Regions from separate parts of the Mesorhizobium sp. B2-4-17 genome, predicted to be linked through region 1. Evidence: riboswitches for the same ligand, from Rfam matches in the RefSeq annotation. Region 1 holds a riboswitch; the other holds the start of a gene.
What was found. A riboswitch is a leader RNA that binds a small molecule or an ion and turns the genes downstream of it on or off. The one in region 1 is predicted to bind glycine.
Positions count from the first base shown of each region.

Region 2: another riboswitch for glycine. It lies ahead of FJ548_RS16765 (D-amino acid dehydrogenase); the one in region 1 lies ahead of gcvT (glycine cleavage system aminomethyltransferase GcvT).

Region 1 is NZ_VFUX01000042.1:41,980-45,382, reverse strand. It holds gene FJ548_RS26520 (hypothetical protein) at 1-749, opposite strand, end outside; glycine riboswitch at 967-1,053, shown strand; gene gcvT (glycine cleavage system aminomethyltransferase GcvT) at 1,203-2,303, shown strand; gene gcvH (glycine cleavage system protein GcvH) at 2,308-2,676, shown strand; gene gcvP (aminomethyl-transferring glycine dehydrogenase) at 2,693-3,403, shown strand, end outside.
Region 2 is NZ_VFUX01000019.1:110,173-113,575, forward strand. It holds gene FJ548_RS16760 (mandelate racemase/muconate lactonizing enzyme family protein) at 1-934, shown strand, start outside; glycine riboswitch at 1,089-1,194, shown strand; gene FJ548_RS16765 (D-amino acid dehydrogenase) at 1,240-2,490, shown strand; partial or broken gene FJ548_RS16770 (heme-binding protein) at 2,610-3,019, shown strand; gene FJ548_RS16775 (bifunctional 3,4-dihydroxy-2-butanone-4-phosphate synthase/GTP cyclohydrolase II) at 3,091-3,403, opposite strand, start outside.

The DNA of each region.
Region 1 (3,403 bases):
CCACCGGAGACCATGCGGTTGAAGAAGCCGCCGATTTCCACATCCGCATGCTCAAGGAAAGTTTCCTGGCGCAAAGCCACGTCACGAGTCGGCGCTTCATAGCCGGCCGAGCACATGACGAAGTTGGCGATTGCCTTGACGAACAACTCGTTCCAGGAAGGATCGTTGTTGGCTTGGGCGGTCTGTTCATTGATCCTGAACAGCACCTCGGCCTCGCCGCGGGTAATGGCGATGTTGCCGTCACCGCCATGGGCATAGAGGATGCGGCGCAGCAGGTCGACTTCCGCCTTGGCGACCAGTCCGGGGACCAGCGCACCGCCCAGCATCAGCGGCCCCTTGCCGTCGACAACGGCGTGGGCGACCTGCTCCAGGGCATAAACGCAAAGCCGGTCCGGCGATGATTTCGCCTCTTCCAGCACATGGACCAGCAATTCGAGTTCGGTCCGGCTGTCGACCATGCCGTCTCGCGAGATCGTGCGGATCAGCCAGTCGGCGTTGTCCTGCGAGATGTAGCCCTCTGGCCTTTCCTGATGGACGATGTAATCGGTCACCGCCTCGACAAAGAATGGCGCCCACTCCGCGCATTTGTCCCGCGCCGTCTGGTCGAGCGCGAACAAGGCCTCGGCCTCGCCGCGCGTGACCACACCATCGGCGAACACGTCGCGGCGCAGCATCACGACATCCTGTGGAGTAATGCTAATCTTTGATGTCAGCCCCGCCACCGGCGCGCTCATGATTGATCCGCCCATTCGTCGCCCCATCCGCCTCACATCAGCCTGCTATATCAGGAGTGTCTTGAAAAACCGGCAAACGGTGTGGTTAGCGAAGGCTTGCCGCATCGGAACAAATACCCGAAGCGCATCGCCCAAACCCGTTCAGCGCTTCGCGCTTTAGATGTCGCTGGGAGGTGACAAGGTGTCGCCGACGGGCTATGGATGGCGCGTCGAGGACTCAGGCTTTGAGTCCTACCTGTTTGCGGGAGAGAGCAGCGAGAGCTGCCGCCGAAGGGGAAATCGCCCGAAATCTCTCAGGCAAAAGAACCGTGGACGGGAAAGACACTCTGGAAAGTCGGGGCTTGCCCCCGCGCCGAAGGTGTAAGCGCCGCTGACAGAGTTCCGGCTGCGCGAGTCTCTCAGGCTTCAGACAGAGGGGCACGGACTGGTCGCCATTCGCGGCCGATTGCGTGCGACTCTGGAGACGACATGACGGGCGACAACGATAAACACCTCCCCCTTGAGGATATCCACACGGCCGCAGGCGCGCGCTTCGGCGCCTTTGCAGGCTGGTCGATGCCGCTGACCTACCCGGCCGGCGTCATGAAGGAACATCTGCATACCCGCGAGCACGCGGGTCTCTTCGACATCTCGCACATGAAACTGTTCGAGGTCAGTGGGCCGCAAGCCGTTGCGCTGCTCGACCGCGCCTGCCCGCTGGATGCCGGCGCGCTCGAAATTTCGCAATCCAAACTGACGTTCTTCCTCAACGAAGCCGGCGGCATTCTCGACGACCTGATCGTTACCCGGCTCGGCGCCGATCGCTTCATGGTGGTCGCCAATGCCGGCAACGCCGTCGCTGACGAAAAGCACCTGCGCGAACTTGCAGCCGGTTTCGACGCCATGGTCGAGCCGCTCGACCGCGTCTTCCTGGCCATCCAGGGGCCCGAGGCCTGGGCAGCGCTGTCCCGTGCCGGGATCGAAACCGGCTCATTGCTGTTCATGCACGGTGTCGAACCCAGGAAGAACTGGTTCATGAGCCGGTCCGGCTATACCGGCGAGGATGGTTTCGAGATCGGCCTGCCGGAGCCCGACGCGCGCGACCTCGTCGCGAAGCTGTTGGAAGATGAGCGCGTGCTCTGGATCGGTCTTGCCGCGCGCGACAGCCTGCGGCTGGAAGCCGGACTTTGCCTGCATGGCCAGGACATCACACCGGAGACAGACCCCGCCGCGGCGGCGCTGATGTGGGCTATTCCGAAGGAGATCAGGGCTTCCGGCGCCTTTATCGGCGCCGATGCCTTGCGCGCCGCCGTGGAACGCGGCCCGGCGCAAAAGCGCGTCGGGCTGAAGCCGGAAGGACGCCAGCCGGTGCGCGCCGGCGCGGCGCTGTTTGACGCCGACGGCCATCCTGCCGGCCATGTGACGTCGGGCGGCTTCGGCCCCTCGGCCAGCCATCCGGTCGCCATGGGCTATGTCGTGGCGCCGCTGGCAAAGCCCGGAACACGGATTTTCGCCGACGTGCGCGGCACGAAAATCCCTGTCGACGTCAGTTCCCTGCCCTTCACGCCTCATCGCTACCGCAAAGGATAATCTCATGGCAAAGACCTATTTCACCGCCGATCACGAATGGCTCAGCGTCGAGGGTGGCATCGCCACCGTCGGCATCACCGACTACGCGCAGGAGCAGCTCGGTGACCTCGTTTTCGTCGAACTGCCCGAGACCGGCCGGAAGCTTGCCAAGGGCGATACCGCGGTCGTGGTCGAATCCGTCAAGGCCGCCTCCGACGTGTACGCGCCGGTCGACGGCGAAATCACCGAGGCCAACGGCACGCTGTCGTCCGACCCGTCGCTAGTCAATTCGGCGGCCACCGGCGCCGGCTGGCTGTGGAAGATGAGGCTCGCCGATGAAAGCCAACTTGCCGGCCTCATGGACGAGACCGCCTACAAAGCCCATATCGGCTGATAGCAGGACGATAAAAATGACCGCAGCACCTACCCCCTTTTTCGCCCGCCATATCGGCCCCGGCATCAATGACGTCAGAGCCATGCTGGCCGTCATCGGCGTTCCTTCCGTGGAAACGCTGATCAGCCAGGCCGTGCCAAGATCGATCCGCCTCGACCAGCCGCTGGCCCTGCCCGCGCCGGCCAGCGAAGCCGAAGCGCTGGCCGAATTGTCGGCGACCATGGCCAGGAACACGGTGCTGAAGAGCTTCATTGGCGCCGGCTACCATGGCGTCCACGTGCCGCCGGTCATCCAGCGCAATCTGCTCGAGAACCCGGCCTGGTACACGGCCTATACCCCTTACCAGGCGGAGATCAGCCAGGGCCGGCTGGAGATGCTGTTCAATTTCCAGACCTTGGTCACCGAGCTGACCGGCCTGCCGGTCGCGTCAGCCTCGCTGCTCGATGAGGCAACGGCGGTGGCCGAAGCCGTCGGTATTGCCTTGCGCCACCATCGCGACAAGCGCACCAAGGTGGCGCTTGCTGGCACACCGCATCCGCAGACGCTGGATGTTGTGCGCACGCGCGCCGAGCCGCTCGGCATCGAGGTCGACGGCGAGACGATCGACGACAACACCGCCGCCCTGCTCGTCTCCTGGCCGGATACGTTCGGCGTCTATGGCGACCATAAGGCCGCGATCGAGAAGGCCCGCGCGACCGGCGCAGTTGTCGTGTTCATCGCCGATCCG
Region 2 (3,403 bases), on a different contig from region 1:
CTGGACCAAAGGGGGCGGCGCGATCTCGTTTGCCGCAATCAGCGCGATCGACCAAGCCCTATGGGATATCAAGGGCAAGGCTGCAGGCATGCCAGTGTACGAGTTCTTCGGTGGTTCTTTCGAGCCGAGGGCGCAGGTCTACGCAAACGGCTGGAACTACCACTGCAACGATGCCGTCACTTGGGCGAAGGCGGCGGAGCGGCCGTTGAAGGACGGCTACAGGATTTTGAAAAGCTATCCTTTGGCAACCCAACAGCCTGGCCGGACCTTGACGCATGTGCAGCGTCGGATGCTGTCGCCAGAAGAGTTTACGCGTGCTGTCGATCGCATTCGCAACCTGAAGGATGTTGTGGGCGACCAAGCGGAATTGATGATCGACCTGTCCGGGGGGCTCAACAACGATCAGCTGCTGCGCATCCTCGATCTCTGTGAGGAACTGAAGGTAATGTGGGTCGAGGAACCGCTCGATGCCTTCAATCTGAGTGGTCTCAAGAACCTTGCTGGGCGCTTCCGCTTTCCGATCGCTGCCGGCGAGCGGGTCTACACGCGCAACGGGTTCCGCAACCTGCTGGAGACAGGCGCGATCGACGTGGTGATGCCGGATGTCGGCAATTGCGGCGGCGTGTTCGAACTGGTTCAGATCGCAGCCATGGCCGAGGCCTACAACGCCCGCGTGTCTCCTCACAATTGCGCGTCAACGCTTTGTACGGCGGCTTCGCTCCAGGTATGGGCTGCGTGCGCGAATGCGATGCCGCTTGAGATCTACCCGTATCTTCCGCAGTCGGATGGATACGTGCAGGTCCTCGCCAATGCTCCTGAGGGTCGCATCAAGGACGGCTATCTCGAAGTTTTGGCGGAACCAGGCCTTGGGGCCACTGTCGAGACAAAACGGCTCGAAACCTACAGGCTATTTGACTATCGCTCGAGCAACTAGGCAATGTTGGGCAAAATGGACAGACGGAGAACCTAACGACCTATTAGCTTGCTGACATGCGTTCATGTGGCGGCATGGGAGAGTTCGACCAAGCGCTTTGGTCGGCACCGACGGAGCAACCCCCAGGAAACTCTCAGGTAAAAGTGACCATGCCGTTGAACGATCTGGAGAGAGGCGCGCAGGGTGCCCACCGAAGGGGAAAGCCGAATTGGCAAAGCCAACGCGGTTAAGCTCTCAGGTACAGCGACAGATTGGGGAAAGACCAGGGTTTCGGCCCGCCCCCCATTCTGTATACGGAGAGCGAAATGCCCCATATCGCCGTCATCGGCGCCGGAATAACCGGTGTCACGACCGCCTACGCTCTCCTTGAGCGGGGCTATCAAGTCACCGTCATCGACCGGCAACGCTATGCTGCGATGGAGACCTCGTTCGCCAACGGCGGGCAACTTTCCGCCAGTAACGCTGAGGTCTGGAATCACTGGTCGACAGTGCTGAAGGGCATCAAGTGGATGGCGCGGCGTGACGCGCCGCTGCTGATGAACCCGAAACCGACTTGGCACAAGTACGGGTGGTTGGCCGAGTTCGTCTCCAACATCGTGAACTATCGCGAGAACACGGTTGAGACGACGCGCTTGGCGATTGCGGCGCGGGAGCACCTGTTCGCGATTGCCAAGCGCGAGAATATCGACTTCGACCACGTCAGCCGCGGTATCCTTCACATCTGTTGGGACAAGCCAAGTTTCAAGCATGCCTTGAAGGTCAACTCGATGCTCGTCGAGGGTGGCCTCGACCGACGGCCTGTGACGGCTCAGGAAGTTAAGTCGATCGAGCCGACCTTGCACGGGGACTTCCACGGCGGTTTCTACACCCCGTCCGATTCCACAGGAGACATCCATAAGTTCACATCCGGCCTGGCCAGCGCCTGCCAGCGGCGCGGTGCGCGGTTTATCTTTGATGCCACCGTCGAAAGCATCACCCACGATAGGAGCTTTCGCATAGGTTACGTTGATAATAGGCCGGACATCCGTCCGCGCTACGATCTGATCGAAGCTGATGGCATTGTTGTCTGTGCCGGACTGGCCAGTCGTCACTTCGCGCGCATTCTCGGTGATCGTGTGAATGTTTATCCGGTGAAAGGCTACTCCATCACCGTCGGCCTCGATGACGAAAACAGCCAAAGTGCTGCTCCTTGGGTAAGCCTTCTGGATGAGCGCGCCAAGATCGTCACCAGTCGACTTGGCGCCAGCAGGTTTCGTGTCGCCGGCACCGCCGAGTTCAATGGCATGAACCGTGACATCCGCCACGATCGTGTCGCTCCCTTGGTGGAGTGGACGCGTGCGCTGTTTCCCGGAGTAGATACCCACCGGGTCGTGCCGTGGGCCGGCTTGAGGCCGATGATGCCCAACATGATGCCACGGATCGGGAAGGGGCGGCAGCCTGGGGTGTTCTACAACACTGGCCATGGTCATCTGGGCTGGACGCTTTCAGCAGTCACTGCCCAAATGGTTGCCGAAAGCGTCTCTGCGGAATTTGCCATCGGTGCCCTCGCGGCTTGAGCGAAAGACTCTCTCGCGGAAGTCAAAAGCACGCCCTCAAGGGAATCCGGAACCCTCATGATTCCGGACGAGAAGGTCTTGGCAGCACCTCGTAATCAACATGGAGTCGGAGGACTTTAGTGTCTGAACTAAGCTTGGAAGTTGCAAATACCATCATCTGTGCCTCGCTGGCTAAGGCGAAGGCCGCGCAGATGAAACCCCTCGCGATCGCCGTGCTCGATGTCGGCGGCCACTTGAAAGCGTTTCAAAGGCAAGACGGCGCCTCGATGCTGAGGCATGAGATTTCCGCGGATAAGGCCTATGGGGCTTGGGGGTTGGCAAGGGTTCGCGTTGGCTCCACGAAACGGCGCTCGAGCGCCCTCGTTTCATCGAGGGTTTGAATGCGGTATCGGGCGGGCGCATCGTCCCGGTACCCGGCGGCATCCTAATATTTGACAACGAGGGCAAGTTGCTCGGAGCCGTCGGTGTCAGCGGAGATACCTCCGACAACGATGAAATTGCGGCAGTTGCCGGGATCGAAGCTTCGGGCCTAAAGGCTCAGGTTGATTGGTCCGACTTAGGTCTCCATCGAGTCTTCGAGCTGGCCTCGCTTCCAGGCAGCTATGCCAGCTCGAGTTGGTGACCAAACCTATTCTGCTTGGTTCGAAGATAATTGATGTTGGCCGCATGTGCCGCTGTGATCAAGCTTCGACGAGCGTTCACTTGAATTCCGCATTCTCTGAGAGCGGCGACTTTGAAGGGGTTATTGGTGAGCAACGTGATGTTGTCCAGGTTCAAGTCCTTCAAAATGCCGACTGCCGCCAGATAGTCGCGACTGTCGCTCGGCAGGCCAAGCGCGGTGTTTGCCTCAAGCGTGTCAAGGCCTGTGTCCTGCAGGGCGTATGTGGCGATCTTGTTAGCAAGACCGATACCG